2 regions of the Micromonospora yangpuensis genome follow, and region 2 is predicted to be linked to the other one. Evidence: riboswitches for the same ligand, from Rfam matches in the RefSeq annotation. Region 2 holds a riboswitch; the other holds the start of a gene.
What was found. Region 2 has a riboswitch for thiamine pyrophosphate ahead of thiE (thiamine phosphate synthase). Riboswitches for the same ligand answer to the same signal wherever they lie in the genome.

Region 1: linked by a shared signal. The riboswitch ahead of GA0070617_RS22805 (ECF transporter S component) and the one ahead of thiE (thiamine phosphate synthase) in region 2 are both predicted to bind thiamine pyrophosphate.

Annotation. Positions count from the first base shown of each region.
Region 1 covers NZ_FMIA01000002.1:5,056,361-5,072,003, reverse strand. Annotated here, with positions in the region: gene GA0070617_RS22830 (acyltransferase domain-containing protein) at 1-494, shown strand, start outside; gene GA0070617_RS22825 (hypothetical protein) at 621-809, shown strand; gene gndA (NADP-dependent phosphogluconate dehydrogenase) at 886-2,331, opposite strand; gene GA0070617_RS22815 (energy-coupling factor transporter transmembrane component T family protein) at 2,476-3,276, opposite strand; gene GA0070617_RS22810 (ABC transporter ATP-binding protein) at 3,294-4,721, opposite strand; gene GA0070617_RS22805 (ECF transporter S component) at 4,746-5,336, opposite strand; TPP riboswitch at 5,411-5,515, opposite strand; gene GA0070617_RS22800 (permease) at 5,833-6,840, shown strand; gene GA0070617_RS22795 (TIGR03943 family putative permease subunit) at 6,837-7,589, shown strand; gene GA0070617_RS22790 (alpha/beta fold hydrolase) at 7,617-8,447, shown strand; gene GA0070617_RS22785 (DUF6328 family protein) at 8,550-9,038, shown strand; gene GA0070617_RS22780 (hypothetical protein) at 9,257-9,859, opposite strand; gene GA0070617_RS22775 (Fur family transcriptional regulator) at 9,963-10,364, opposite strand; gene GA0070617_RS22770 (ArsR/SmtB family transcription factor) at 10,361-10,660, opposite strand; gene GA0070617_RS22765 (metal ABC transporter permease) at 10,703-11,572, opposite strand; gene GA0070617_RS22760 (metal ABC transporter ATP-binding protein) at 11,575-12,336, opposite strand; gene GA0070617_RS22755 (metal ABC transporter substrate-binding protein) at 12,333-13,352, opposite strand; gene GA0070617_RS22750 (DUF6703 family protein) at 13,464-13,721, opposite strand; gene GA0070617_RS22745 (antibiotic biosynthesis monooxygenase family protein) at 13,749-14,090, shown strand; gene GA0070617_RS22740 (Rv0361 family membrane protein) at 14,385-14,831, shown strand; gene GA0070617_RS22735 (glycine--tRNA ligase) at 14,918-15,643, shown strand, end outside.
Region 2 covers NZ_FMIA01000002.1:5,675,348-5,690,990, reverse strand. Annotated here, with positions in the region: gene GA0070617_RS25590 (ThuA domain-containing protein) at 1-1,897, opposite strand, end outside; TPP riboswitch at 2,436-2,544, shown strand; gene thiE (thiamine phosphate synthase) at 2,539-3,162, shown strand; gene thiO (glycine oxidase ThiO) at 3,248-4,435, shown strand; gene thiS (sulfur carrier protein ThiS) at 4,563-4,763, shown strand; gene GA0070617_RS25570 (thiazole synthase) at 4,769-5,551, shown strand; gene GA0070617_RS25565 (thiamine phosphate synthase) at 5,548-6,216, shown strand; gene thiD (bifunctional hydroxymethylpyrimidine kinase/phosphomethylpyrimidine kinase) at 6,213-7,022, shown strand; gene thiC (phosphomethylpyrimidine synthase ThiC) at 7,040-8,632, shown strand; gene GA0070617_RS25550 (hypothetical protein) at 8,781-11,393, opposite strand; gene GA0070617_RS25545 (cupin domain-containing protein) at 11,470-11,778, opposite strand; gene GA0070617_RS25540 (LLM class F420-dependent oxidoreductase) at 11,775-12,725, opposite strand; gene GA0070617_RS25535 (ABC transporter ATP-binding protein) at 12,728-13,531, opposite strand; gene GA0070617_RS25530 (ABC transporter substrate-binding protein) at 13,803-14,834, shown strand; gene GA0070617_RS25525 (ABC transporter permease) at 14,933-15,643, shown strand, end outside.

The DNA.
Region 1 (15,643 bases), 620 kb from region 2:
GGATGCGCGGCGAGGGCTGGCCGGTCATGCAGAGCTGGCTCACCCTGCACGTGCGCGGCGGCCTCTACCAGTTGGGCCGGCTGCAGCACCATCGCGGCGACGGCGCCGTCGAGCTGCACATCCCCGACGCGGGCCCGTTGACCCCGGAGGCGGTCGCGGACTCGCTCGACCAGGGCCGCGCGTTCTTCCCCCGGCACTTTCCCGACGAGAGCTACCGGGAGTTCGTCTGCGGCTCGTGGCTGCTCGACCCGCAGTTGGCCGAGTACCTGCCGGCGGAGTCCAACATCGTGCGGTTCCAGCGCCGGTTCGAGCTGGAGCCCTACCAGCCGCCCGAGGGGCTGGACCCCGACGTCGAGGTGCTGCGGTTCGTCTTCCGTACCCTGAGCACGCCGCTGGACCGGCTGCCCCGTCGTACCGCGTTGCAGCGCGCGGTCGTCGACCACTTGGCCGCCGGCCGGCACTGGCACTGGCGGCGCGGCCGCTTCCCGCTCTGACCGGCACCGCCCGTCTGCGGGCCCGCAGCGGGCCGGCCGTTGTGGGGCGGCCCGGCCGGCAGGCTTACCGGGCGGCCCGGCTGGGTACCACTGTCGTCAGCAGCCACTGACGGAGGTGAACCCACAATGATCCAGAAGCGTATCGCGCAGTGGGCGGTGATGGCCGTCGCGGTGCCGCTGGCTGCGGCCGGTGCCCGTCGACTCAGCCACACGCTGGAGGCCCGGCGCGGCCCGACCGGGGTGAGCCGCCTGCTCAGCAAGGGCGCCGACGTGCTCCGCCCGCAGCAGGCCAAGCGCCGCCGTCGCTTCTTCTGACCGACCTGACCCGGCGAACGGGTACGGCCCCGGTCGAGGTTGACCGGGGCCGTCACCACGTGCGACGGGCGGAGGCTCAGCCCTCGACCTCGGAGCGGTCGGCGGTGGCCCAGAGGGTGTGGAACGAGCCCTCCCGGTCCACCCGCTGGTAGGTGTGCGCCCCGAAGTTGTCCCGCAGGCCCTGGATCAGCGCGGCCGGCAGCCGCTCGGCGCGCAGCGCGTCGAAGTAGGACAGCGACGAACCGAACGCGGGCACCGGCACACCGGCGCGGGTCGCGTCGGCCACCACCCGCCGCCAGCTCGGCACGCCCGCGCTGACCGCCTCGGCGAAGTACGGCGCCACCAGCAGGCTGGGCAGGTCCGCCTGCTCGTCGTAGGCCTGCTTGATCCGGTCCAGGAAGCGGGCCCGGATGATGCAGCCGCCCCGCCAGATGGTGGCCGTGCTGCCCAGGTCGATGTTCCAGTCGTACTCGCGGCTGCCGGCCCGGATGTGGTCGAAGCCCTGCGCGTACGCCACGATCTTGGAAGCCAGCAGCGCCCGACGGACGTCCTCGATGAACGTCTCCCGGTCGCTCACCTGCCACTTCTCACCGGCGTCCGGGAAGGCCCGGTGGGCGGCGGCGCGCTGGTCGGCGTGCCCGGACAGCGAGCGGGCGAAGGTCGCCTCGGCGATACCGGTGATCGGGATGCCCAGGTCCAGGGCGCTCTGCACGGTCCAGCGGCCGGTGCCCTTCTGCTCGGCCCGGTCCTGCACGATGTCCACGAACGCCCGGCCGGTGGCGGCGTCGGTGTGCGCGAGCACGTCGGCGGTGATCTCGATCAGGAAGGACTCCAGCTCACCGGTGTTCCAGTCGCGGAAGATCTCCGCGATCTCCGCCGGGGTCGCGTCCAGTCCGGCCCGCAGCAGGTCGTACGCCTCGGCGATGAGCTGCATGTCGGCGTACTCGATGCCGTTGTGCACCATCTTGACGAAGTGCCCGGCACCGTCCGGCCCGACGTGCGTGCAGCACGGCGTCCCGTCCACCTGGGCGGCGATCTTCTCGAACATCGGCCCGAGCTTCGCGTACGACTCGGCGGAACCGCCGGGCATGATGCTCGGCCCGAGCAGCGCGCCCTCCTCGCCGCCGGAGACCCCGGTGCCGACGAAGTGCAGCCCGTGGGCGCGCAGCGCCTCCTCGCGGCGGCGGGTGTCGGCGAAGTGCGCGTTGCCGCAGTCGATGACGATGTCACCGGCTTCGAGCAGCGGCACCAGCTCGTCGATCACGGCGTCGGTGGGGCCCCCGGCCTTGACCATGATGATGACCGCGCGCGGCCGCTCCAGTGCGGCCACGAAGTCGGTAAGGGACTCGGCGGGGACGAAGGTGCCCTCGTCGCCGTGCTCGGCCACCAGCTTGCGGGTCCGCTCCGGCGAGCGGTTGTGCACCGCCACCGGGAACCCGTTGCGGGCCAGGTTACGGGCCAGGTTGCGGCCCATCACCGCCAGCCCGGTCACGCCGATCTGCGCCGTCGCCTGCTCAGTCACTGTGTTCCGCCACCTTCCACGTCGGCCTGCAGGGATCAACTTGGCCTGCAGTCCTGCTGACGGTATCGCGGCCGGCGGACCGACCGGCGGGGCCATCGACCTGGTGTCACCAGGTGGTCGCGCGAACGATCGCCCGGTACGACCTCAGCCGATCAGCGGACGGAAGGTGCCGACCGCGACGCTGACCGCCAGTGACCCAGCGGCCACCACCAGCGCCCCGGCCACCAGCAGGCCGTCGGCCACGGTGAACCGCTGCCGGCGGGCGACCGTGCGGGGCCCGCCGGCGTCGAACCCCCGGGCGTCCATCGCCACCGCCAACCGGGTGCCCCGCCGGATCGCGCCGACCAGCAGCGCGAACCCGGTGGAGCCGAAGAGGCGCAACTTCGCCACCGGGTTGCGCCCGGCGTCCACCCCGCGCGCCCGACGGGCCATGCCGATCATCTGCCACTCCTGGGCGAGCAACGGCACCAGCCGGAACGCGGCCAGCGCGCCGATGGCGAACCGGGCCGGCGCCTTCACGTTCTGGATCAACGCGTCGGCCAGGTCGGTCGGGTCGGTGGTGGCGAAGACGATCACCCCGGGCAGGGCCACCGCGAACAGCCGCAGCACCATCCCGAGCGCGGTCACCAGCACCCCCGAGGTGACCAGCACCGGACCCGCCGCGAGCAGCGTCCGGCCGGAGCGGTCCGCGGCGAACAACACCAGGGTCACCAGTACGCCCGCGGCGGCGGCCAGCAGCGGCAGCGCCCGCCGGGCCAGCACCCGGTAGCGGACCCCGAACAGCGGCAGGACGGCCAACTCCACCGCGATGGCGATCGCCGGGGCCACCGGATCCAGTGTGGCGAGCAGCACCACCGAGAAGACCATCGCCGCCGCCAGCTTCGCCACCGGGTTGCGCCGGGCCAGCGGGGCGTCCGGCGCGGCCACCGGCTCACCGCCGAACATCGGCGCGCTCCCGGTCCTCAGCGGCGTGCATCGGCGCGTTCCAGGACCAGGGTCCGGTCGGCCAGCGCGGCGACGAAGTCCGCGTCGTGGGTGACGGTGACCACCCCGTGCCCGGCGTCGCGCAGGTCGGCGAAGAGGTCCACCAGCTCCAGCCAGGTCCGGCGGTCCTGGCCGAAGGTGGGCTCGTCGCAGACCAGCAGCCGGGGCGCGGTGGCCAGGGCCGTCGCCACGCTCAGCCGCCGCGCCTCCCCGCCGGAGAGGGTGTACGGGTTGGCCCCGGCCAGCCGGGTCAGCCGCAGCCGGTGCAGCAACCCGTCCACGGTGGTCCGCACCGCGTGCTCCGGCTGACCGGTACGGCGTGGCCCCAGGGCCAACTCCTCGCTGACGGTGCCGGTGACGAACTGGTGCTCCGGATCCTGGAACACCGACCCGATCCGGCCGGCCAGTGCGGGTGCCCGCCACCGGTGCGGGGCAGTGGCGGCGTCCGCGCCGGCCAGCTCGGCGGTGGCCGTCAGTCGGCCGGTGCCCGGTCGGAGCAGGCCGCCCAGGAGCAGCGCCAGGGTGGACTTGCCGGCCCCGTTCGGGCCGAGCACGGCGAGCGCCTCGCCGGCGCGTACCGTCAGCTCGGTGGTGGCCAACCGGGGCGGCAGGCCGAGCCGGTCGGCGGTGAGCAACCGGTCGCCGACCGGGGTCCGGGCCCGGCGGGGCGCGACCGGGTGACCCGGCACCCACACCCCCTCGGCGGCCAGTTCGTCGCCGTGCGCGGCGAAGACCTCCCCGGGCGGGCCGTCGGCCCGGACGCCGCCGCCGGGTGCCAGCACCACCACCCGGTCGACCAGCCGTAGCGCCTCCGCCACCCGGTGCTCGACCAGCACCAGGGTGGTGTCGGCGTCCACGGCGAGCGCGACCGCGTCGCGGACCAGCTCGGCCCCGACCGGGTCGAGGTTGGCCGTCGGCTCGTCCAGCAGCAGCAACCCCGGGTGCAGGGCGAGCGCCCCGGCCAGGGCGAGCCGTTGCTGCTCACCGCCGGAGAGCGCCGCCGTGGGCCGGTCCCGGTGGTACGGGAAGCCGACCCGACGCAGCGCCGCGTCGACCCTTGGCCAGATCTCGCCGGCCGGTACCCCCCGGTTCTCCAGGCCGAACGCGACGTCGTCACCGCAGCGGGCCATCACCAGCTGGGTCTGCGGGTCCTGGAAGACGATGCCGACGCGTTCCCGGTCCTTGCGGGGGTCGACCCCGTCGATCTCGACGGTGCCCTCCTGCTCGCCGGAGTCCGTCGGCAGCAACCCGGCCAACGCCGCCAGCAGGGTGCTCTTGCCGGCCCCGGAGGCACCGAGCAGCAGGACCCGCTCGCCCCGCTCGACGTCCAGGTCCACCCCGCGTACCGCCCAGGCCCGACGCCCCGCGTGCCGCCAGCCGAAGCCCCGCAACCGCACCGTGCCCACGCCGCGTACCCCCCGGGTCCGGGATCAGACCAGGGCGCGGTCGCGGCCGGCAGGGAACCGGTCGAGCACCCCGGTGCCGGCCAACGCCCGGGTGAGCAGCAGGCCGCCGACCCCGGCCAGCACCGTGGCGCTCAGCACGGTCAGGACGAAGATCGGCAGCCGGGCGGTGAGCAGGTCGAGCGCGGCGTAGTACCGGATCTGGTCGAAGACCGCCGCGGCGAGCCCGGCCAGGGTGGCGGAGAGCATCGCCGCCGGCAGCCGGTACGAGCGGTACCGGAACGCGGCGAAGCCGAGCTCCGCCCCGACCCCCTGGAAGGCGCCCTGCAGGATGGCCACCACGCCCCACTGGCTGCCCAGCAGCACCGAGACGAACGCGGCGAGGAACTCGCAGTAGAAGGCGGCGCCGGGCTTGCGGATCACCAGGCCGCCCAGCACCCCGGGGACCAGCCAGATGCCGTAGATGACCGCCTGGGCCGGTGGAAAGAAGGCGAACGCGCCCTCGGTTGCCGTCCAGACCAGGTTCCAGGCCCAGAAGATGACGCCGAAGGCGACCGCGATCACGGAGGCGACCACGATGTCGATGGTCCGCCAGCGATCGGTGTCGGTGTGACTCATGGTGGATGCTCCCAGTCCCGAGTGCGAACCAGGAGAAGACGCACGCCGTGCCCGGCGGACCGGACGACGGCGCGGCTGAAGGTCGACCGAACTCCCTGCGCTGGCATTACCCAGATCAGGTTCGAGGGTCTGCGGGCGGACCCGCACTCTCAGCGCTGCGCGCTCCCCTGTCGGAGGTGAAGTTGTCTCACCGACGCTAACACCCCGGTGAATCGACCGGCAAAGTGATCATTGCCTGGTCAGCCGCCGGTATGCCGGGTTTTCCACAGGCTGTCCGGTACGCATCGACGTGGCCCGTCGGTGGGCAGTACCCTCAGGCGGCCGACCGATGGTTCCCGCGCACCGGCAACGGGCCCTGGCAGGTTCGGAGCGTCGGTGAAGGGGCGTACAGGTGACCGCAGAGACCAACCACCGTGGTACGACGGTGGATCCTGGTTCCCCGGTGGATCCTGGTTCCCCGGTGGATCCTGGCTCCCCGGCGGATTCTGGTTCCCCGGTGGGTCCTGGTTCTCCGGCGGCCGAGCCCCCGGCGGACGGGCCACGCCGGTTCCTCGGCGACCGGGTCGGCTCGGTGGAGGTCCTCGCCGGGCTGCTGATCCTGCTGGTCGTCTTCCGCGAGCCGGTCGCCGACCTGCTCTCCGCACCCCGCTGGCAGACCTGGACGACCGTCTTCGTCTCGATCCTGGTGCAGGCGATGCCCTTCCTGGTCTTCGGGGTGATGCTCTCGGCGGTGATCGCGGTCTTCGTGCCGCGTTCGTTCTGGGCCCGCGCGCTGCCCCGCCGGCCCGGCCTGGCGGTGCCGTTGGCCGGCGCGGCCGGCTTCGTGCTGCCCGGCTGCGAGTGCGGCGCGGTGCCGATCGCCGGTTCGCTGATCCGTCGGGGGGTCACCCCGGCCGCCGCGCTGGCCTTCCTGCTCGCCGCCCCGGCGATCAACCCGATCGTGCTGGTCGCGACGGCGGTCGCCTTCCCGGGCAACCCCGAGATGGTGCTCGCCCGGGGCCTGGCCAGCCTGGTGGTCGCGGTGCTGATGGGCTGGCTCTGGCTGCGGCTGGGCCGCGCCGACTGGATCCGGCTGCCGCACCGCCCCGACCTCGACGGCCTCTCCCGGGGTGCGGCGTTCTGGGCGGCGATCCGGCACGACGTCACGCACGCCGGTGGCTTCCTGGTCCTCGGCGCTATGGCGGCGGCCAGCATCAACGTGCTGGTGCCGAAGCGGTGGCTGCAGACCCTCGCCGACAACCCGGTGCTGTCGGTGCTCGCCCTGGCGGTGCTCGCCGTGCTGCTCTCCCTCTGCTCCGAGGCGGACGCCTTCGTGGCCGCGTCGCTGTCCCAGTTCTCCCTCACATCCCGGCTGGTCTTCCTGGTGGTGGGTCCGATGGTCGATCTGAAGCTGATCGCGATGCAGTCGGGGGTCTTCGGCCGCCGGTTCGCCCTCCGGTTCGCCCCGGCGACCTTCGTGGTCGCCGTGACGGTGGCGGTGGCCACCGGGGCGGTGTTGCTGTGAACCGGCAGGCCCAGGCGGTCGTGCTGCTGCTGCTCGGCGGGGCCGTGGTCCGGGCCAGCCTCACCGACCTGTACCTGCGCTACGTCAAGGAGAGCCTGCAGCCCTTCCTCGTCGCCGCCGGCCTGGCACTGGTCGCCGTCGCCGTGATGACCCTCTGGTACGAGTTGCGCCCGCTGCTGCCCGCCTCGGTGCAGCCGCCCGACGGTGAGCCGGCCGGCCCGGTGGCGCACGCCGATGCCGGGCACGCCCACCACGAGCCGCGGATCGGTTGGCTGCTCCTGCTGCCGGTGCTGGGTCTGCTGCTGGTCGCCCCGCCCGCGCTCGGCTCGTACGCGGTCAGCCAGGCCGGTGCCACCGTCCCCAGTGGTGGGCTCTCCGACTATCCCGCCCTGCCCGCCGGTGACCCTGCCAAGATCACCGTGCTGGACTACGCCTCCCGGGCGCTCTTCGACGCCGGCGAGTCGATCGGCGACCGCCGGGTCCAGCTCACCGGATTCATCGCCACCGGCGGCGCCGGAGAACCGATCCTGGCCCGGATGGTGCTGTCCTGCTGTGCCGCCGACGGGCGTCCGGTCAAGCTGGGCCTGACCGGCGAGGTGCCGGTGGGCCTGCCCCAGGACACCTGGATCGAGGTGATCGGGCGGTACACCGACCGGATCGGACGGGACCCGGTCAACGACGCCGAGATCCCCTACCTGGACGTCGAGACCTGGCGTGAGGTCCCCGTGCCCCGGCAACAGTACGACTAGCCGGCCCGGCCCGGGTAGGTTCCGGTGATGCGGATCGAAACGCGTGGCCTCACCTTCGACGTTGCCGCCGGTGGACCGGCCGACGGGGTGCCGGTGCTGTTGCTGCACGGGTTCCCGCAGCACTCCGGGGAGTTCGACGACGTGGTGCCGGCCCTGCACGCCGCCGGGCTGCGCACCTACGCCCCGGACCAGCGCGGCTACTCGCCCGACGCCCGGCCACCGCAGGTCCGCGACTACCGGCTCGCCGAGTGCGTCGCCGACGCGGTGGCCCTGCTCGACGCGCTCGACGTACCCGCTGCCCACCTGGTCGGTCACGACTGGGGCGCGCTGGTCGCCTGGCAGGTGGCCGCCTACCATCCCGACCGGGTGCACACGCTCACCGCCGTCTCGGTGCCGCACCCGGCGGCGATGGCCCACGCGCTGGCCACCGACGCGGGGCAGAAGGCCCGCTCGTCGTACATCGCGTTGTTCCGCCGGGCGGGTACGGCGGAGAAGGTGCTGCTGGCCTGGAACGGCGCGGCGCTGCGCAAGATGCTCGGCGGCGTCGGTGACGCCGAGCGGGTGGCCCGGTACGCCGGGCCGATGCGCCGGCCGGGGGCGTTGACCGCCGCGCTGAACTGGTACCGGGCGATGTCCGGGGCCGAGTTGGCGCGGACCCCGGCGGTGCCGGTGCCGACCACCTTCGTGTGGAGTGACGGGGACACCGCGATCGGCCGCACCGCCGCCGAGACCTGCGCCGAACGCGTGACGGGGGAGTACCGCTTCGTGGTGCTGCCCGGGGTGAGCCACTGGATTCCCGACGAGGCGCCGCAGGCCCTGACCGAGGCGATCCTGGCCCGGGTGGGGCCGACGTTGTAACGACGTTCATGAGTCGGTTTCGCACTGTCTGCCGTAGGGCAAAGGCGTTGTCGCCAACCGGGGGTGGACCCCGGGGGCGGTACGTCTCACCGGAGGTAGCACGTGTCGAAGGAAACCGAGAAGCAGCGTTGGCAGCGAAACTTCGCCGACCTGCTCCAGGAGTTGCGGGTCGCGCAGACCGGCGTGCAGATCCTCTTCGCCTTTCTGCTGACCCTGCCGTTCAGTGCCGGGTTCGACCGGACCACGGACTTCCAGCGGGACGTCTACATCGTCGCGTTGCTGGCCGCTGCCGGTGCCACCGCGATGATCATCTCGCCGGTCGCGTTTCACCGGGCGCTGTTCCGGCAGGGTCGCAAGCCGGAACTGGTCCGCTTCGCCCACCGGATGGCCAGCGGTGGTCTGGTGCTCATGCTGATCTCGATGGTCAGCGCGGTCATGCTGGTCACCGACTTCGTCCTGCCCTGGTGGGTCGCCCTGCTGCTCAGCGGTATCACCGGAGTGTGGTTCCTGACCTTCTGGGCGGTGCTGCCGTTCAGCCGCCGCAACTGGGGCGACGATGACCTCGACGACGACGAGGACACCCCCACCTGAGTGAAAGGAAGGGCCCCCGCTTAACGCTTTCGGTATAGCGGGGCGCCCCTCTCACGGACCCGGGCGGCCCCTTCGTCCGGGCCGCCCTGACCCGTCCTGGCGTGGCCCGCCCTGACCCGTCCTGGCGTGGCCCGCCCCGAGGCCGGCCTGGCGCGGCCCGCTCTGGCCCCGGCCGTGGGGCCGGCGCGCCTGGCCGAACCCCGGGGTCGAGGCGCGCCCTATCGAGACTTGAGGCCCAGGCGGCGCAGTTCCAGGCGGGCCAATGCGTCCACGGTGGACGCGTCCCCGCGCCGCCACGCCTCGGCCACGTCCGGCGCGATCCGGGTCAGCCGGCCCACCGGTTGGTTGGCCAGCGCCCGCAGGGCCAGCAGGTCCCGTCCGGCGGGCACCCCGGCCAGGGCCGCCGCCGACCCGGCCCGGCGCATCCAGCGCAGCCGCAGCGGCAGCCAGCCGAAGAGCACCAGCCCGAGGGGGAAGATCAGCACCGCCACGGCGAGGGCCAGGGCGAGCTGGTCGACCAGTTCCTGCTGGTCCCGGCCCGCCTCGGCCAGCGACCGGGCGGCACCGGCGGCCCGTTCGAAGGGCGCGGTCAGCTCGTCGCCGACCAGTGGCACCCGGCCGACCTTGCCGCCGGCGTCGGCCAGGTTGTCGGCGAGGCCGCCGCCCGCCCCCTCCAGCTTCTGTCCGGGTACGGCCAGCTTCTCGACCAGGTCGTGCAGCCAGAGCGCGCCCCGGATCGAGCCGTACACCCAGGCGACGACGAGGAGATCGGTGAGGAGCTGACGGAGGGCGACCGGGGAACGGTCGGCGTAGATCTTCACGCCGGACAGCGTGCCACGCTCCCGCTCACCCGTCGATGCCCCGCAGCAGCCGGTGAGAAGGGTGCCCCGCTCTACCGGAAGCGTTAATAGGGGGCCCTTCCTTTCACGAAGGGCAGGTGGGGCAGGTGCCGAAGATCTCCAGGGTGTGGCTGACGTCGGTGTAGCCGTGCTGGGCGGCGACGCGGTCGGCCCAGGTCTCGACGGCGGGGCCGGCCACCTCGACGGTCCGGCCGCAGGCCCGGCAGACCAGGTGGTGGTGGTGCCCCTCGCTGCACCGCCGGTAGAGGTGCTCCCCGCCGGGCGGGCGCATCACGTCGATCTCACCGGCGTCGGCGAGCCCCTGCAGGGTGCGGTAGACCGTGGTCAGGCCGACCCGGTCACCCCGCCGGCGGAGCATCTCGTGCAGCTCCTGGGCGCTGTGGAAGCCCTCGACCTCGCCGAGCAGGGCGCTGACCGCGCTGCGCTGCCGGGTGTTGCGGACGGCGGTGGTGCTCTCCTCGGTCACGGACCCTCCCCGGCGTGGCTGACCGCGTCCGCCACGATGTGCGCGACATGCTCGTCGACCAGGGCGTACGCGATCTCCCGGCCGCGTCGCGAACCGCGTACCACCCCGGCGCCGCGTAGCACTCGCAGGTGCTGGGAGACCAGGGGCTGGGTCGCACCGAGGGTCTCCACCAGCTCGTGCACGCAGCGTTCACTCTGCGCCAGCTCGCTGACGATGGCCAGTCTGATCGGCGCGGAGAGCGCACGCAGCAGCTCACTCGCACCCTCGTACGAGTCGTAGCCGGTCGGACTGGTCACCCCGCAACGGTAACCGTTCTCAACGACCCGCCGGTAACCGGCTCAGCGCAGCACCACCTCGGCGGGCTCCGGGGCGCTCGTCGGGCCGCTCGGGACGCGGCGTCGACGGACCGCCCGCCAGCCGGCCCCGGCCACGGCGACGACCAGGAACGAGGCGATCGCCAGCAGTACCACCGACGCACCGGGGGCGGTGTCGGCGTTCGCGGCCACGTAGACCCCGCCGCCGGCGGCGAACAGCCCGAGCGCCATCGCCGCCGTCATGGTGCTGCGGAAACCCCGGGTGACCTGCTGGGCGGTCGCCACCGGCACCACCATCAGGGCACTGATCAACAACACCCCCACGGCCCGCATGGCGATCGTCACGGTCACCGCCGTGGCCACCGCGAGCAGCAGGTTGAGGGTACGCACCGGCAGGCCGGAGACCCGGGCGTACTCCTCGTCGTGGCAGACCGCGAAGAGCGCCGGGCGTAGCGCCAGCATGACCACCCCGATCACCGCGCCGAGCACCGCGATGGTCGTCAGGTCGGTGGGCGAGATCGTGGTCAACGACCCGAAGAGGTACGCGTTGAGGTTGGCGTTGCTGCTGTCGGAGAGCCCGACCAGCATCACCCCACCGGCGATCCCGCCGTAGAAGAGCAGGGCCAGGGCAAGATCCCCGGAGGTACGCCCACGGGCCCGGACCAGCTCGATGGTGATCGCGCCGAGGGTCGCCACGATCACCGCCACCAGCACCGGGGAGCGGTTGAGCAGCAGCCCCGCCCCGACTCCGGTAAGCGCCACGTGCCCGACCCCGTCGCCGATCAGCGCCAACCGGCGCTGCACCAGGTAGATGCCGAGTGCCGGGGCGGCCAGGCCGATGACCAGCGCGCCGATCAGGGCCCGCTGCATGTACGGGTACTGGAAGAGTTCGATGCTCATCGGCTCCACAGCCCCACGGGCTCGTCGGGACCGTGCGGGTGCACGTGGTCGTGGCCGGGCTCGGCGTGGTGGCCGGCCGGTTCCGGTACCGCGCCGTCGTGTGCGACGTACCCCTGGTGCACGACGACCGCCCGGTTGATCAGCGGACGCAGCGGCCCCAGCTCGTGGGCGACCAGCAGGACGGTGCCGCCGCCGGTGACGAAACCGCCGAGCGCCCCGGCGAAGGCCTCCTGGCTGACCGCGTCGACCCCGGCGGTCGGCTCGTCGAGCACCAGCAGGTCCGGCTCGCCGGCGAGGGCCCGGGCGATCAGGGTGCGTTGCTGCTGGCCGCCGGAGAGGGTGGCGACCGGGTCGCCGGCCCGGTCGGCGAGCCCGACCGCGCTGAGCGCGGCGGCGACGGCGGCCCGGTCGGCGGCGCCGGGTGGTCGCAGCACCCCCCGGCGGGCCAGTCGACCGGCGGCGACCACCTCCCGGACGGTGGCCGGTACGCCGCTGCCGGCCCCGAGTCGCTGCGGCACGTAGCCGACCCGGTGCCAGTGGCGGAACCGGCGCAGCGGGGTGCCGAACAGCTCGACCGTGCCGTGGCTGAGCGGGACCAGGCCGAGGATGGCCCGGATCAGGGTCGACTTGCCGGAGCCGTTGGCGCCGAGCAGGGCGACCACCTCACCGGTGGTGACGGCGAGTGAGACGTCACGCAGCACGGGGCGGCCGTCGTAGCCGACCACCCCGTGCGTGACGGTGATGACAGGTTCGCTCACGAGCAGCCCAGTGCCGTCCGGAGGGTCTGCAGGTTGGTGCGCATCACCGAAAGGTAGTCGCCGCCGTTCTCCGCCGACAGCCCCTCCAGCGGATCGAGTACGGCGGTCTTGGCCCCGACCTCACGGGCGATGGTCTCGGCGACCTTCGGGCTGACCAGCGTCTCGAAGAAGATCGTGGTGGCCTGGTGCTCGCGGGCCTCCTCGGTGACCTCGGCGAGGCGCTGCGGGGAGGGCTCGTTCTCCGGGGTGAGCCCGGTGATGCCGATCTGCTCCAGCTGGTAGCGCTGGGTGAGGTAACCGAAGGCGGTGTGGCTGACCACGATCTCCCGGCGCTGGCAGGTCTTCAGCCCCTCGGTGAACTCGGTGTCCAGCTTCTCCAGCTCGGTCCGCAGCTGCTGGGCGCGGGCGGTGAAGTCGGCGGCCCGCCCGGAGTCGAGCTGTCCGAGCCGCTCGGCGAGCTTCTCGCCGATGGTGGCCAGCCGGGTCGGGTCGAGCCAGACGTGCGGGTCCTTGGCTCCGCCACCCTCCTCGGCGGCCTTCTTCTCGTCCTCGTGCTTCTCGTCTTCGTGGCCCTTCTCGTCCTCGTGACCGTGGTCGTCCTCGCCCGAGTGGTCGTGGTCGTGCCCGCCGGCTGCGGCGTCCAGCAGCGGCTGGACGGTGGCCACGTCGAACGCGCGGTCCTTGGCGTTCTGCTCGACGGCGGTGTCCACGGCGGGCTGGAAGCCGTCCAGGAAGATCACCAGCTCGGCCTGGCTGAGCTGCCCCACCTGGCCCGGGTTGAGTTCCAGGTCGTGCGGCTCGGCCCCGGGACGGGCGAGGTTGGTCACTGTCACCGCGTCGCCACCGACCCGCTCGGCGACGAACTGCAGCGGGTAGAACCCGGCCACCACGTCGATCCGGTCCGGGTCGGCGCCAGCGGGTTGGCCGCCACCGTCGCCACACGCCGTGGCGCCGGCCAGGACGAGCAGCGCGGTGGTCGCGGCGGCCAGGGTACGGGAAACGTAACGGCTGTTCATGCCACTACTCTCCGCCTAGACGAAATTGATTGTCAAAGCCGCATGAGTGCATGAGCCGGCCGCGCAGCAGCGCCTGGGCCGCACCGCGCAGCAGCGCCTGGGCCGTACCGCTCAGAGGAGCTTGGTCAGGGCGAGGGCGATCAACAGGGTGACCACGACCAGCCGGATGATCCGGTTCGCCGGGGTCTGCACCGGCCAGGTGGTCACCGAGAGGGCGATGAGGGCGGCGGCGATCGCCAGCAGCAGCAGCGCGCCCACCACACCCGGGGCGAAGAGCGCCACCAGGACCAGCACCAGGCTGGCCAGGAAGACCGACGTCGGATTCAGCCGGGCCAGTCGGGCCAGCAGAGGTCGCTGCGTACGCTGCATCCCACAGACTCTACGAGGAGGACCCGGGTGCTGGTCACCAACCGGTTCGTGGTGGAAACCGACGCCGCCGACACCTTCACCGAGCGGGCGCACGCCGCCCTCACGGTGCTCGCCGCCTGCCCCGGCTACCTGCGCGGGCACCTGCTGCGGGCGCTGGACGACCCACGGCACTGGAGTCTGCTCACCGAGTGGGAGTCGGTCGGGACGTACCGGCGGGCGCTCGGCAACTTCGACGTCAAGATCCACGCCACGCCGCTGCTGGCCGAGTCGCTGGACGAGCCGTCCGCCTACGAGGCGTTGGCCAGCGCGGCACCGGGCGGGGACGTGGTGGTCGCCAGCAGTGATCGAGCGGCTGACCCGTACCGCTGATCTCCGGGCACTACCCTGCACGGTATGACTGCTCCCGGACCGCCCGAGCCGCAGCCGTACCCCGGTTCCTCCGGGCCGGGTGGCCCCGCGTCACCCGGCGCGGACGACGCGGCCTCCGGTGGGCAGCCGCCGTCGTCCGGCGTACCCGCTCCACCCGGCGTACCCATGTCTCCGGAATCGCCCGGCGGGCCGGGGGAACGGGCGCAGCCCGGCGGGCCCGTGTCTCCGGGTTCGCCCGGCGGGCCGGGGAGGTCGGAGGAGCCGGGGGTACCCGCGCCACCGGCCGGACCCGGGGTGGCGCCGCCGTTCGCCGCGCCCCCCACCGAGGGCCGGCGCTCCCGGCTCTGGCTCGGTCTCGGCGTCGGGGCGCTGGCCGCGGTGCTCTGCTGCGGCGGGGGCGGCGCGGCGATCGTCGGGCTGGCGGTCACCAACGTCCGCGCGATCGACGAGCAGGGCCGCGCGGTCGCCGACGACTACTACCGGGCGATCGTGGACAAGAAGTACGGCGAGGCCTACGACCTGCTCTGCGAGTCCGAGCGGCGCCGGGAGTCCGAGCCGGACTTCGAGCGGCGCGTCGCGGCCGAGCCGGAGATCACCGAGTACCGGGTGGGTGACGTCGACGAGGTGAACCTCCGGGTGCCGGTGCGGGTGACCTACACCGGCGGTGGCCAGGACACCCAGACGATCAACCTGGCCCCGGACAACCAGACCGGTGGCCTGGAGGTCTGCGGGATCGACTGACCAGCCCATCGGTAGTGTGCTGGGCAACACCGCCCGCACCGTCCATCCCACGTCCCCGCCGACCGCCAGTCGGCGTAGGAGGAAACATGCCAGCCGACCGTATCGACGCCGTCGTCAGCCTCGCCAAGCGCCGGGGCTTCGTCTTTCCCTCCAGCGAGATCTACGGCGGGACCCGATCGGCGTGGGACTACGGTCCGCTCGGCGTGGAGCTGAAGGAGAACGTCCGCCGGCAGTGGTGGAAGACCATGGTCCAGCAGCGCGACGACGTCGTCGGCCTGGACTCCGCGGTCATCCTGGCCCGCAAGGTCTGGGAGGCCAGCGGCCACATCGCCGAGTTCGTCGACCCGCTCACCGAGTGCCAGTCCTGCCACAAGCGGTTCCGCGCCGACCACCTGGAGGAGGCGTACGCCGAGAAGCACGGCAAGCCGCTGACCTCGCTGCAGGAGCTGAACTGCCCCAACTGCGGCAACAAGGGCACCTTCACCGAGCCGAAGATGTTCAACGGCCTGATGAAGACCTACCTCGGCCCGGTGGAGAGCGACGAGGGCCTGCACTACCTGCGGCCGGAGACCGCCCAGGGCATCTTCGTCAACTACAACAACGTGGCGACCGCCGCCCGCAAGAAGCCGCCGTTCGGCATCGCGCAGACCGGCAAGTCGTTCCGCAACGAGATCACCCCGGGCAACTTCATCTTCCGTACCCGCGAGTTCGAGCAGATGGAGATGGAGTTCTTCGTCGAGCCGGGCACCGACGAGACGTGGCACGAGTACTGGCTCTCCGAGCGCTGGAACTGGTACCTCGACCTGGGGCTG
Region 2 (15,643 bases):
CGTCCTTGGCGACCTGGAAGGTGTACATCCGCGACTGGTTCCACTCACCGAACATCGCCTTGCCGTCGAAGTACGCCGGCCACTGCCGACGCGACGACAGGTTCGGGTCGTACCGGTAGACCGGGCCGGCCATCGGCGCGCCGCCGCCACCGATCTCCGGGAAGCGGGCGTCACCGCCGTAGCCGTAGTCCACAGTCGCCGGGATCGCCGCCGGCAGGTTGGTCAGGCCGGTGTTGTTGGGGGAGTTGTTCACCGGCGCGGCACAGTTGAACTTCGCGCCGCTCGGGCCGGAGGGGAACTGGTAGTCGTTGTATGCCTGGTTGTTGCCGTGGCAGTACGGCCAGCCGAAGTTACCCGGCCGGTCGACGATGTTCCACTCCACCAGCCCCGCCGGACCCCGGTTCGGGTTGGCGGTGGCGGCGTCCGGGCCGTAGTCGGCGACGTACAGGACGTTGGTCTTGCGGTCGATGCCGATCCGGAACGGGTTGCGCAGGCCCATCGCGTAGATCTCCGGCCGGGTCCGGGCGGTGCCCGGGGCGAAGAGGTTGCCGCTCGGGACGGTGTACGTGCCGTCGGCCTGCGGCCGGATCCGGAGCACCTTGCCGCGCAGGTCGTTGGTGTTGCCGGCGGTACGCTGCGCGTCGTAGTCGGCCCGCCCGCTGCGCTCGTCCAGCGGGCTGAATCCGCCGGAGTCGAACGGGTTGGTGTTGTCCCCGGTGGCCAGGTACAGGTTGCCGGCCGAGTCGAAGGTCATGCTCCCGCCCATGTGGCAACAGGTGTTGCGCTGGGTGGGGATCTGCAGGACGACCTTCTCGCTGGCCGGGTCGATGGTGTCACCGTTGGCGGTGAACCGGGACAGGTGGTTACGGGACCCGCCGGCGCTTGGCGCGTAGTAGAGCCAGACCCAGCGGTTGCTGGCGAAGTTGGGGTCGAGCCGGATGCCGAGCAGACCGTCCTCGTTGCCGCCGAAGACGCTCAACCGCAGGGCGGTGACCGTCCGGTTGGTGTCCGGCTGGATGATCTGCAACCGTCCGTCGCGCTCGATGTAGAAGACCCGGCCGTCCGGGGCGATGTCCAGCTCCATCGGATTGCTGGTGTTGCTGTCCAGCGTCACCTTCTCGAAGTTGGCCGCCCGACCGGCACCACAGTCGGCGTGCACCGCCCCGGCGGCGGTCTGGATGCCACCGAGCAGGTGCTGCAGGAACTCCGCGTTGGTGAAGGAGTCCTGGGTGTGCCCGCCGCCGGTGTACCAGGACCGGCCGCCGTCGAAGCTCTGGCACCAGGCGATCGGGTGGTCCGCGCCCATCGCGCCGGCACCGGGGCTGTAGCTGCGCTCGTCGAGCGAGGCCAGCACCTGCACGCCCCGGGCCCGGGGGTTGGTGCGGAAGTTGTACCACTCGTCGTACCGGGACCACCGGTCCGGCAGGTGCCGGGTGGACTCGTGCTGGTGGTCCTCGACCTTCACCGTGGCGGTCTGGTTGGCCGGGTGGCTGTTGAAGTACGCGCCGACCAGTTGGCCGTACCAGGCCCAGTCGTACTCGGTGTCGCTGGCGGCGTGCACGCCGGCGTAGCCGCCACCGGCCCGGATGTAGCGCTCGAAGGCCGCCTGCTGGGTGGCGTTCAGCACGTCACCGGTGGTCGACAGCCAGATGACCGCCTTGAACCGGGCCAGGTTGGCGTCGGTGAAGGCGGCGGCGTCCTCGGTGCTGGTGACGGTGAAGTTGTTCGCCGCGCCGAGCCGTTGGATCGCACTGATCCCGGCCGGGATCGAGTCGTGCCGGAAACCGGCGGTCTTGGAGAAGACCAGCACGGCGTACGGGTCCGCCGCGGCAGCCACCGCCGGCTCGGCCTTCGTGCTGGCGGCTGTCGTGCTGCCGGCTGTCGTGGTGCCGGTCATCGTGCTGCGGGCCTGGACGGTGCTGGCCTCGGCGGCGGTGTTCGCCTGGGCCGGGGCACCGCCCAGGGTGAGGGTGAGGACGAGCAGCGCCACCGGCAGGGGGCTGAGCGCTGCTCGTCCACGACGAGATCGGGACACGGAGTTCTCCTCTGTCCGTACGGGACGGGCTGGAGTGGTGGATGGGTCACTCCGAGTCGATCCGAGTGCTCGTTCCGGGCGGGCGAGGGTACGCGGCGGCGCGAAGCCGAATCGATTCACATCAATTTGCGTTCGTCGATCAATTTCCAGCAAGGTGCCTGGTTGTTACGTTTCGATAACAACTGTGCCTGAAATTGGTGCAAGTCAATGCAGATCGCCATCTTTGTCATTTCAGGCGGCGGTCCGGACCTGGCCGACCGCCCTCAGTGGAGGCCGCTGGCGCTGCGGAGTGGCGGCGGCTTTCGCTGCGGGGGTGGCGGCGGCTTTCACTGTGGGTCGGAGCCGGCGGAGCGGCAGGGTGGGGGTTGGCGGAGCGGCGGAAACGACGTACGGTGACACCCGACGAACCCACGGGAGCCCGGTGTACCGGGCTGAGAGGGGGGCTGCAGCCCCCGACCGTCGAACCTGATCCGGGTAATGCCGGCGCAGGGAGGAGTGTTGCCGTGCCGTCCCTGGGACGACTGCATCTGATCACCGACACCCGCCCCGGGCGGCACCCGCTGGCCGTGCTGCGCGCCGCGCTCGGCGTCGCCGGCAGCGACCTCGTCGTGCAGGTGCGGGTGACCGACGAGGCCACCGACCGCGAGGCGTACGACCTGGCTGGACGGGTGCTCGCGCTCTGCGCGCCGTACCGGGCGACCTGCCTGGTCAACGACCGGCTGCACGTGGCGCTGGCGATCGGCGCGGCCGGGGGGCACGTCGGCGCCCACGACCTGCCCGTCGACGCGGCCCGTCGGGTACTCGGCCCGCAGGCGGTGCTCGGGGCCACCGCCCGGGAACCGGTCACCGCCCGCAGCGCCGTCGCCGCCGGGGCCAGCTACCTGGGGGTCGGCCCCTGCCACCACACCTCCACCAAGGACGGGCTGCCCGACCCGATCGGCCCGACCGGCGTACGGGCCGTGGTCGCGGCGGTCGACGTACCGGTGATCGCGATCGGCGGGGTGACCGTGGCCCGGGTGCCGGCGCTGCGGGCCGCCGGGGCGTACGGGGTGGCGGTGGTGGGGGAGCTCTCCGCCGCCGCCGATCCGGCCCGCGTCACGGCTGAACTGCTCCGGGGCCTGTCGTGAGTCGCGCTGCCGGGCCCGTCGTGCTGCCCGTCATGCTGCCCGTCGTGCTGCGGGGCGTGGTGCGGGGCGTGGTGCGGGGGCCGTCGTGTTAGGAAGGGGCCCTTTTGCAACAGAAAGCGATAACAGGGGGCCCTTCCTTGCACCCGAGGAGGTGGTGGTGGTGGGGGGTGGGGTGATCGGGCTGGCGGTGGCGTGGCGGTGTGCGCAGCGCGGGGTGCGGGTCAGGCTGCACGATCCGGCGCCCGGGTCGGGGGCCTCGCACGTCGCGGCCGGGATGCTCTCCCCGGTCGTCGAGGCGCACTTCGGCGAGGACGAGCTGACCGGGCTGCTGGCCGACTCGGCCCGCCGCTGGCCGGCATTCGCCGCCGAGCTGACCGGGGCCACCGGCGTCGACCTGGGCTACCGCACCGACGGCACCCTCGTGGTCGGGCTGACCGGCGACGACCTGGCCGAGGCGCGACGACTCTGGTCGTACCAGGAGGGGTTGGGGTTACCGATCACGCCGCTGCGCCCCTCGGAGTTGCGCCGACGCGAACCCGCGCTGAGCCTGCGGGTCCGCGGTGGGGCGTTCGCCGCCACCGACCACCAGATCGACCCGCGTCGGCTGGTCGCCGCGCTGCGCACCGCCGCCGAGCGGGCCGGGGTCGAGATCGTCGACAGCGGGGTCACCGCGCTGTCCCGGCGGCCCGGTCGGGTGACCGTGGTGGCGGCCGGCACCGGCGCGACGGCGTTGACCGGGCTGCCGGTCCGCCCGGTGAAGGGACAGATCCTCCGGCTCCGCGCGCCCGACGGCGCTCCGCCGGGCTTCCGGCACGTCATCCGGGGGTACGCCGACGGCGAGCCGGTCTACCTGGTGCCCCGCGCCGACGGGGAGGTGGTGGTCGGCGCCACCGTCGAGGAGCGCTCCGACACCGCCGTCTCCGCCGGCGCGGTGCTGCGGTTGCTGCGCGCCGCCGTCGACCTGGTCCCCGAGCTCGCCGAGTACGACCTGGTGGAGACGGTCGCCGGGTTGCGCCCCGGCACGCCTGACAACGCCCCGGTACTCGGCCCGTTGCCCGGTCGGCCGGACGTGGTCGCCGCCACCGGGCACCACCGGCACGGCATCGTGCTCACCCCGGTCACCGCCGACCTGATCGCCGACCTGGTGACCACCGGGGTCGCCGACCCGCTGCTCGCTCCGTTCCGCGCCGACCGCTTCACCGTACCCGTCGGGTCGATGGCACCTGCCTCGTCGTCGGTCCCGGCCGAGCTGCTTCGGGGCCTGTCGTGTTAGGAAGGGGCCCTTTTACCTCAGAAAGCGATAAAAGGGGGCCCTTCCTTGCACCGGCGGGGGTGTCGGTGCCGGCCGGGTCGGTGGCGGCTGTCGCGGTCGGTGACGCCCGATCGATCGAGGAGGAGAGATGGACGTGACGGTGAACGGTGCGGCCCGGACGGTCGACGTCGGCCTGAGCGTGGCCGATCTGGTCCGGGAGGTCACCACCCAGCAGCGCGGCCTGGCCGTCGCGGTCAACGGCGAGGTGGTGCCGCGTACCGGCTGGCCGGACACGGCGCTGCGCGACGGCGACCGGGTCGAGGTGCTCAGCGCGGCGCAGGGCGGGTGAGCGCGGTGTCGAACGACTCCGACCTCGTCCTCGGTGGCCGGACCTTCGGGTCGAGGCTGATCCTCGGCACCGGTGGCGCGGCCAACCTGCACGTGCTGGAGCAGGCGATCCGGGCCTCCGGCACCGGCCTGGTCACCCTGGCGCTGCGCCGGGTAGACACCGCGCCCGGCACCGCCGGTGGACTGCTCGACCTGCTCGACCGGTGCGGGGTGCAGCTGCTGCCCAACACCGCCGGCTGCTACACCGCCGCCGAGGCGGTCAAGGTGGCCCACCTGGCCCGGGACGCCTTCGACACCGACTGGATCAAACTGGAGGTGATCGGCGACGAGCGGACGCTGCTGCCCGACGGGGTGGAGCTGCTGCACGCCGCAGAGGAGCTGGTCGCCGACGGGTTCACCGTGCTGCCGTACACCAGTGACGATCCGGTGCTCGCCCGGCGGCTGGCCGACGTGGGATGCGCGGCGGTGATGCCGGCTGGCTCGCCGATCGGCTCCGGCCTGGGCATCGGCAACCCGCACCACATCCGGTTGATCCGGCAGAGCGTCGACGTACCGGTGATCCTGGACGCCGGTGTCGGGACCGCCTCGGATGCCGCGCTGGCGATGGAGCTGGGCTGTGACGCGGTGCTGCTGGCCAGCGCGGTCACCCGGGCCGTCGACCCGGTGGCGATGGCCAGCGCCATGCGGTACGCGATCTCCGCCGGCCGGTTGGCCCACCAGGCCGGCCGGATCCCCCGCCGCTCGCACGCCCTACCGTCCACCCCCGACGAGGGACGGCCCGAGCTGTGACGCGGCCTACCCGTGCCACCGGTCCGGGCGTCGCCCTGCCGTCGGGGGTGGTGGTGCTCACCGACCGGCGGGTGGCGCGACGGCCGCTGCCCGAGGTGGTCGCGGCGGCGGTGGCCGGGGGCGTGCGGTGGGTGGTGCTGCGGGAGAGGGACCTGCCCCGCACCGAGCGGGTCGCCCTCGCGGTCGCGCTGCGCCCGGTCCTCGACCAGGTGGGCGGGACGCTCGTCGTCGCCGGGGCCGACCCGCTCGACGGCGACGCCGTGCACCTGCCCGCCGCCGGCCCGTACCCGCCACCGCCGGTCCGGCTCGTCGGCCGGTCCTGCCACGACGCGGCGGAACTGGCCGCGCTGACCACCGAGGACTACGTCACCCTGTCGCCGGTCTGGCCGACCGACAGCAAACCCGGGTACGGCCCACCGCTGCGTCCCCGCGGACTCGCCGAGCTGGTCCGGACCGCCCCGGTGCCGGTGCTGGCCCTCGGCGGGATCCAGACACCCGAGCAGGTGACCGCCGCCGTCGAGGCGGGCGCGGCGGGGGTGGCGGTGCTCGCCGCGGTGATGCGCGCCGACGATCCGGCCGAGTCGGCGGCCCGCCTCACCCACGCCTTCGGTGCCGCCGTCCGGCAGGTACCCGGCCCGTACCCGTCCCGCGGAGGAACAGAGTGACCCCCACGACCGTCCTCACCATCGCCGGCTCGGACTCCGGCGGGGGTGCCGGCATCCAGGCCGACCTGAAGACCTTCGCCGCGTTGGGCGCGTACGGCACCAGCGTGATCACGGCGGTCACCGCGCAGAACACCCGGGGCGTCGACGGGGTGCTGCCGTTGCCCCCGCAGACCGTCGTCGAGCAGCTCGACAGCGTACTCGCCGACTTCACCGTCCGGGCGGTGAAGACCGGCGTGCTGGGCACCCCGGCCGTCGCCGACGCGATCGCGGATGCCGCCCGAGCCGGGCGGCTGCCGCAGCTGGTGGTCGACCCGGTGCTGGTGGCCACCAGCGGACACCGGCTCGGGATCACCGCGGCGGTCGAGCGGCTGCTGCCGTACGCGCTGGTGGTGACCCCGAACTGCGCGGAGGCCGCGGCCCTGACCGGCGCTCCGGTGACCACTGTCGACCAGATGGTCACCGCCGCCGAGACGCTGGCCGCCCGGGGACCCGCCCACGTGGTGGTCACCGGAGGCGACGTGGACGCCGACGGCGAGTCGGTGGACGTGCTTGTCGACGCTGGGGGCACCACCCTGCTGCGCGGACCGCGGGTGGCCACCGGCAACAACCACGGCACCGGCTGTTCGTTCTCGGCGGCGATCGTCGTCCGGCTGGCCGCCGGTGACCCGGTGCCGACGGCGGTCGCCACCGCCAAGGAGTACGTCGCCCGCGCGCTGAGCGGTGGGCGGGACTGGAAGTTGGGCGCGGGAGCCGGTCCGTTGGACCACTTCGGCTGGTCGTCGGCCCCGTCGTCGCGTCCTTACTGATCGACAGGGAGGCTGTCATGCAGGCACGTCGCAAGGTCTACGTCGAGGGGTCCCGCCCGGACGTCCGGGTGCCGTTCGCCGAGGTGGAATTGGCCGGGGACAACCCGCCGCTGCGGCTCTACGACACGTCGGGGCCGGGCTCCGACCCGGAGGTCGGGCTGCCGGCGCTGCGTGGACCGTGGATCGCCGAACGCGCCGACGTGGCTCCGGCGCGGGGTGCGGGGACGCCGCTGGTGGGCCGGGACGGCCGACGGCCGACCCAGCTCGCCTACGCCCGCGCCGGCGTGGTGACCCCGGAGATGGAGTTCGTCGCCATCCGGGAGGGGCTGGCGCCGGAGTTCGTCCGGGACGAGATCGCCGCCGGCCGGGCGGTGCTGCCGCTCAACGTCAACCACCCGGAGTGCGAGCCGGCGATCATCGGCAAGGCGTTCCTGGTCAAGGTGAACGCCAACATCGGCACCTCGGCGGTCACCTCCTCGGTGGCCGAGGAGGTGGAGAAGCTGACCTGGGCCACCCGGTGGGGCGCGGACACCGTGATGGACCTGTCGACAGGCAAGCGGATCCACGAGACCCGCGAGGCGATCGTGCGCAACTCGCCGGTGCCGATCGGCACCGTGCCGATCTACCAGGCGTTGGAGAAGGTGGGCGGCGACCCGGTGAAGCTGAGCTGGGAGGTGTTCCGGGACACCGTGATCGAGCAGGCCGAGCAGGGCGTGGACTACATGACGGTGCACGCCGGGGTGCTGCTGCCGTACGTGCCGCTGGCCGTGGACCGGGTCACCGGAATCGTCTCGCGCGGCGGCTCGATCATGGCCGCCTGGTGCCTGGCGCACCACGAGGAGAACTTCCTCTACACCAACTTCCGTGAGCTGTGCGAGATCCTGGCCCGTTACGACGTGACCTTCTCCCTCGGCGACGGACTGCGCCCCGGCTCCATCGCGGACGCCAACGACGAGGCCCAGTTCGCCGAGCTGCGGACCCTCGGCGAGCTGACCAGGATCGCCTGGGAGTACGACGTGCAGGTGATGATCGAGGGCCCCGGGCACGTGCCGATGCACAAGATCAAGGAGAACGTGGACCTCCAGCAGGAGTGGTGCCACGAGGCCCCGTTCTACACCCTCGGCCCGCTGACCACCGACATCGCGCCCGCCTACGACCACATCACCTCGGCCATCGGCGCGGCGATGATCGGCATGTTCGGCACGGCGATGCTCTGCTACGTCACGCCGAAGGAGCACCTCGGGCTGCCGGACCGGGACGACGTGAAGGCGGGCGTGATCGCGTACAAGATCGCGGCACACGCCGCCGACCTGGCCAAGGGCCACCCGGGCGCGCAGGCCTGGGACGACGCGCTGTCCAAGGCCCGGTTCGAGTTCCGGTGGGAGGACCAGTTCAACCTGTCGCTGGACCCGGAGACCGCCCGCGCGTACCACGACGCGACACTGCCGGCGGAGCCGGCGAAGACCGCCCACTTCTGCTCGATGTGCGGCCCGAAGTTCTGCTCCATGAAGATCACCCAGGAGCTGAAGGAGTACGCCGCCCGTGGCATGCGGGACAAGTCGGCGGAGTTCCAGTCCGCCGGGTCCCGCGTCTACCTGCCGCTCGCCTGACGTCCGCCCCGTTACCTTCTTGATCGTCGGGACCCTCGCTCTCGCTCGGTACCCGTCCGGGTTGTAGATCTTGGACACCTACCGTCCTATGTGAACGGTAGGTGTCCAAGATTCACCTCGGGGCCTGCTTTGGCAGGGGAGTTGGGGGTCAGTCGCGGTGGTGGCGGCCGGGGGAACGCAGTGAGCGCTGGCCGTCCTCCGGGGCCGGGCGGCTGAGGCCGGCGACCCAGTCGACGTACTCCTCGTCGGGCGCCGGCAGTGCCGGCTCCGCACGCTCGTCCGGCTGGTCGGCGGAGGCGGCCTTCTCCGTCCGGTTCCGGATCAGGCCGAACAGGCCCCGCCGGTTACGGAAGCGGCCGGTGCCCGAGTCGACGTCGGAGTCCTGCTCGGTGGCGGCGTCAGCGGTGTCGGACTCCCCGGCACGGGCACCGGCCACCGTGGTCCGGCCCGTCCGTGGTCCGACCGAGGTTTCGGCGGTTCCGGTCGCGGTGTCCGTCGCTCCGGTCGCGGTGCCCGGTGTTCCCGGCTCGGCCGGGCGTTGGGTAGGCGTACCCGGGACTGCCGGTGCGCTACCCGCTGCCGGACCGGCCAGCGGCGTGGCGGCCTTCGGTGGGGTGCTCCCCGCGCTGGTGGCGTCCGCGCTGGTGGTGTCCGGGCTGCTGGTTCCCGGGAGGGTGGTGTCCGGGCTGCTGGTTCCCGGGACGGTGGTTCCCGGGACGGTGGCGTCCGGTGTGGTCGTCCGCCACTCCGTTCGGCGGGGCGGGACGAAGGCGTTCCAGGAGCTGACGCCGCTCAGGTCAGGCAGCCGCGCGACCTGGTGCCGGGGATACGGCGCGACCTCGGCGGCGTCGGCCGGTTCGAGTGGCACCCCGGTGGGGGCCGGCCAGGTCAGTTCCGGCCGGTCCAGCTCGTCGACCGGGCCCGGTGTCGAGACGGGACCGGAGAAGAAGCCCGCCGTTGCGGCCGCTGGGCTCCGGTCGTCGTCGGTCGCGGCACCGGCGGAAACCTCTGCGCTGGTGGCGGATTCGGTGGCTGCGGTCCCGGCCACCGTGGGCTTGACGGCACCGGGGTCGACGGTGTCGGCCTCAGCGGCGGCGATTCCGCTGGTGGCGGGCTCGGTAGCCGGTTCCTCGACAGTACCGGGCCCGGCGAGCGTGGCATCCGTCAACGTGGCATCCGTCAACGTGGCATCCGTCAACGTGGCATCCGTCAACGTGGGCTCGGCGGGCATGGGCGCCCCGCTGACGGGAGAGCCGTCACCCGTGGGCTCACCGTCCGTGGGCCCCTTGCGAAGGGACTCGGGCGCCGGGGATACGGGGGCCGTGGGCTCGCCGCCCGTGGGCCCCTCGCGAAGGGACTCGGGGGCCGGGAACACAGGGGCCGCAGATTCGGGGGCCGGGGATTCGGTGGTCGGGGGCTCGCTGATCGTCGCCTCGCTGGTCGTCGTTGCGCTGATCGTAACCTCGCCGGCCACCGCCGCGCTGTCCGACGTACCGCTGGTCACAGCCTCGCCGGCCGGCGGGAAGTGGGCAGCCGGGGTCGGCGATTCGGGTGAGCTGGCGGTGTGGGTCGGACGGGGGGTGACGGTGCTGGCCGAGGTCGGCCAGTCCCAGTGGGCAGGTGCCGGCCGCACCGACGGGTCGCCGGAGCGGGGCCCCGGCCCGGGTCCCTCACCGGTGCCGAGCGCCGGATCATCACCGATCGCCGTACCGGTGGACCGGCCTGATCCGGTGCCGACCGTGACCAGGTCGGCCGGGCTGTCGGTGCCGGCCGCCGTAGTCGGGCCGGTGGGCGGGTCGGTGGCGGTGGGCAGGGGCTGGAGGATGTCGGTGGGTTCGATCGCCTGGCCGGACCGGGTGGCAAAGGCCGACCAGGGCCGCCGGGCGGTGGCGAGGGCGGGTCGCCACGCGGCGGTCGGTGGCCAGGGCAGCAGGGCGGCCGCGGTGGCACCGAGTGCGCCGGTGGCGACCGCGATCAGGGCACCGAGGTACGGCGCGGCCTGGTACCGGTCGACGGCGGCACCCGAGCCGGCGGCCAGATAGGCGCCGGCGACCAGCACCGGACCGGCCACTCCGGTAGTGACGCCGACCAGGGGCGGGTGGCCATGCCGGCGGGCCAGCCCGCCGGTGGTCGCGCCGACGAGCAGGGCCAGGACGGGCAGCAGCAGCGGGGCAAGGCGCTGCGCGGCGGCGGCGTCGAGCCAGGACGGCTCCAGCACGCCCAGCCGTACGGTGGTAAGTGGTCCGGTCGTGAAGATCGACGGTACGACCGAGAGCAGCGCGAGCAGCCAGAGCAGGCCGGCCGTGGACGCCACGTTCCAGCCCAGCGGCGGGTGCAGTTGCCGGGCGAGCGCGGCGGCGGTGCCGACGACCGCACCGAGCACGGCGCAGACGGCGACGGCCCAGACCGGGTCGACCCCGTCGAGTCGGGCGCTACGTGCCGGTTGCATGCAGAGCGGGGCGACCACCAGGGCGCCGAGCCCGGCGACACCGGCGATCGACAGGTGCACCGGCGTGCTGGCGGGCAACCCACGGCCACGGCGCAGCCGGTCGGCGAGGGCGGCACCGGCGGCGGCGGCGAGCGCCGCGCACCAGCCGACCCAGACGAGCTGGGCGGGCCACCGGTTGACGGTGTCGCCGACGGGCACGCCGGTGAGGCGGATGATGCCGAACGCGTACCCGATGCCGAGCTGACCGGCGCCGGTCAACACGCTCACCCCGACGGCGGCGAGCAGCAGCCTGCCCCAGGTCCGAAACGCCATGTCCGGCACGTTACGGCCCGGTGGGACCTACCGCCACCTCCGCGAAAGCGCGGCGCGGCGGTGTCCGGCGGCGGGTCTACTTGAGCTCGACCAGGCGGGCGAGATACGTCGTATCTCCGACATTTGTCAGCATGTGAACCGCACCCGGATCGCGGTAGACCACCCCACCGGTCGGCTCGTCGGCGTCGATCCGGGTGCCGTCGACGGTCTGCACCACGTTCTTCGCGCCCTGTACGGCGATCACCAGATACGGGTGGTCGTGGCGGTGCAACGGCTGCCGCTCGCCCGGCTCCAGCCGGATGTGCCAGACCCGGACCCGGTCGTTCTCGTACACGATCTCCTGGCCGACCGGGCCGAGTTCGGTCTCCTGGCTGACGTCGGTCATCGGACTCCGTTCAACTGGGGGAGCACCTCGGCGGCGATGAGCTCCAGGTGGTCGAGGTCGGCGAGGTCGATCAGGCGCAGGTGCACCCGGGTGGTGCCGACGGCGGCGAACTCGCCGAGCCGGTCGACCAGCTGCGCGGGGGAGCCGACCACCGGGTCCTCCGGCGGCAGCGCGCTCTTGACGTGCAGCGGGGCGGCCCGACGCTCGGCCTCGGCGTCGGTACGTCCGATCGCCACCACTACCCCGGCGGAGAGCACCAGCGGCTCCCGCCCGGACTCGGCGCGGCCGACCCGGTCACAGGCCTCGCGTACCCGTTCGTAGGTGGCGGCCGTGTCGGCGACGGTACGGAACGGCATGTTGAACTCGTCGGCGAAGCGGGCGGCCAGCTCCGGGGTGCGCTTGGGGCCCTTGCCACCGACGATGACCGTGGGGCCGGGCGTCTGCACCGGTTTCGGCAGGGCGGGGGCGTCGACCAGCCGGTAGTGGTCGCCGGTGAAGCTGAACGTCTCGCCGACCGGGGTACGCCACAGTCCGGTGATCACTTCGAGCTGCTCGGCGAGCCGGTCGAAGCGTTCACCGACGGCCGGGAACGGGATGCCGTACGAGGTGTGTTCCCGCTCGTACCAGCCGGCGCCGATGCCCAGCTCGACCCGGCCGCCGCTCATCTGGTCGACCTGGGCGACCATCAGCGCCAGCGGACCGGGCAGCCGGAAGGTGGCCGAGGTGACCAGCGTGCCGAGGCGGATCCGGCTGGTCTCCCGGGCCAGCGCGGCCAGGGTGAGCCAGGCGTCGGTGGGACCGGGCAGGGGCTGCTCGGCGCCCATCGACTGGTAGTGGTCGGCGCGTAGGAAACCCTCGAACCCGCCGGCCTCGACCAGCTGGGCGAAGCGGAGCTGGTCGTCGTAGCTGGCGCCGCGGTGCGGCTCGGTGAAGATGCTCACCCGCATGGTCACGATGCCTCCGCTCCGGCCGACGCCACCGCGGCGACCTCGTCGGGAGCGTGCCGTTCCATCAGCAGCTCGTGCAGGTCGGCGCTGACCCGGGCCACGTCGGCCAGGTGCGCGTTGCGGCCCAGCGAGCGGGGGCGCGGGATGTCCACCTCGACCACCTTGCGAATCCGGCCGGGACGCGGGCTGAGCACCACCACCCGGTCGGCGAGCAGCACCGCCTCGTCGATCGAGTGGGTGACGAAGACGATGGTCGCCCGGGTCTCCATGTGCACCCGCTGGAGTTCACCGGAGAGCTCCTCCCGGGTGAGCGCGTCGAGCGCGGAGAACGGCTCGTCCATCAGCATCACCCGGGGCTCGCCGATCAGCGACCGGCACAGCGACACCCGCTGCTGCATGCCGCCGGAGAGCTCGTGCGGCAGGCGCTTCTCGAAGCCGGCCAGGCCGGACAGCTCCAGTAGCTGCCGGGCGCGGTCGCGGTGCTTGGCCCGACTCCACCCGAAGATCTCCACCGGCAGCAGGACGTTGTCCAGCACCGTGCGCCAGGGCAGCAGCGCCGGCCGCTGGAACAGCATGGCGATGTCCCGGCGCGGCTTGGTGATCGGCTTGTCACCCACGGTGATCTCGCCCGCGGTCGCCGGCAGCAGGCCGGCGACCATCCGCAGCAGAGTGGACTTGCCGCAGCCTGAGCGGCCGAGCACCGCGACGAACTCGCCCTCGGCGACGTGCAGGTCGATGCCGCGCAGGGCCTCGACCCGACCGGTGCGCCCGGTGAAGGTTCGGGACACCCCGGAAAGTCGGATCATGCCCGGCCAGCCTCCTTGAGCTGCGATGTTCTCAGGTCCGGCCAGGGTAGCGAGGCGAGTTGGATCAGAACAGTCCGGGGTGGACTCCGGTAAGTTTTTCGTTTCGCAACGTGATGTGACTGGTGACCGTGAGGTGGGAGTCTCGTACGCTGTGCCCGCGAAAGCGTCCCCCTCTATCGCCGGCCTCGATCTCCCCCTGGGTCGACCCGGCGTGGCTCGACGACCCTCCCAGGTGGACAACCCGCCTGGTGGGAAAGGACATGGTGCACTGATGAGAAGGCTGACCCGTACGGTCGCCGCCACTGCGCTGGCTACCACCCTCGCCCTGGTGACCGCGTGCAGCGGTGGCTCGGACGGTTCCGGAGAGGCGCAGGGTGCTGACGGCCAGTCACTAGAGAAGGTGACCTATCTCACCTCGTTCGGAAACTTCGGCCGGGACTCCTACGCCTGGGTGGCGAAGGAGAAGGGTTTCTTCAAGGATGCCGGCTTCGACGTCGACATCCAGGCCGGTCAGGGCACCGGTGGCGTGATCCAGACCGTCGTCGCCGGCAAGGCCGACTTCGGCCCGATCGACCTGACCGGTGGTCTGCTGCAGGTCGGCAACGGCCTGGCCAAGGACTTCGTCGCGGTGGCCGCGATCCAGCAGCGCACCATGGCCGGCATCGCCACGGTCGAGGGCAACGGCATCGCCTCCCCGAAGGACCTGGAGGGCAAGAAGCTCGCCGACACCCCCGGCTCGGTGGTCCGCAACCTCTTCCCGACCTACGCCCGGCTGGCCGGCGTCGACGTCACCAAGGTGCAGTGGGTGAACGGTGACGCGCAGACCCTGATGGGCACCCTGGCCTCGGGTGGCGTGGACGGGATCGGCCAGTTCGTCGTCGGTCAGCCGACCATCGAGACGGTCACCAAGAAGAAGGCAGTCATGTTGCCGTACAGCAACGTGATGCAGGACCTCTACGGCAACGTGCTGATCACCTCCAGCAAGATCGCCAAGGAGGACCCGGAGAAGGTCAAGCGGTTCACCGGCGCGCTGCTCAAGGGCCTGGAGTACGCCCTGGCCAACCCGCAGGAGGCCGGCGAGATCCTGAAGAAGAACGTCGAGGCCAGCGTGCCCGCCGCGGCCGCCGCCGAGCTGCAGCTGATGGCCGGGTACGTCCGGTCGAGCAACTCCGGCACCGCGCTCGGCACCCTGGACAACGGCCGGGTGGCCAAGAGCATCGCCATCCTGCAGGGCGCCGGTCAGTTGAAGCAGAACATCACCCCGGACCAGATCATCGACTTCAGCCTCGCGCCGAAGGCCTGATCAGAGTCCGTCACACGGGGGTACGCCCCGCCGGTGTCCCCGGCGGCGCGTACCCCCCTGCCGTGCCGGCCGTCGGGCCGGAGGTTGAGGAGTGCAAGATGACCGACGTCCGGTCCCCGGCGGTGGCCACACCGCCGGGGACAGCACAGATCCCGGGCCCCGAGGGACGGGCGGCACGAGGTGGTGCGGTGCTCCGCGCCGGCACCTCGGCGACGCTGCTGCCGGTGGCCGGCCTGCTGATCGCCTTCGGCCTGTGGTGGCTGGTCTCCCGCCTGGAACTGGTCCACCCGGCCGCGCTGCCCACCCCGGGATCGGTGCTGGCCGCGTTCGTCGAGAAGCCGGCGCAGATGCTGGAGCACACCGGTACCACCACAATGGAGATCCTGATCGGCTTCGCGCTCTCGGCGGCGGCCGGGATCCTGATCGGACTGTCCCTGGCCGCGTCCCGGACCGTGGAGCGGATGTTCACCCCGCTGCTGGTCGCGGTCAACGCAGTGCCCAAGATCACCCTCGGGCCGCTGCTGGTGGTGGCGCTCGGCTGGGGGCAGCGGCCCATCCTGACGATGGTGTTCCTGCTCTGTTTCTTTCCGATCGTGCTCGCCACCGCCACCGGCCTGACCACCACCCCGGCCGACCTGGCGGAGCTGGTGCGGTCCTGGAACGCCTCCTGGTGGCAGGCCTTCCGCAAGGTGCGGTTCCCGGCCGCGCTGCCGCAGATCTTCGTCGGGCTCAAGGTCGCCATGCCGCTGGCCGCGATCGGAGCGGTGATCGGCGAGTTCCAGGCCGGCGAGGGCGGGCTCGGCTATGTG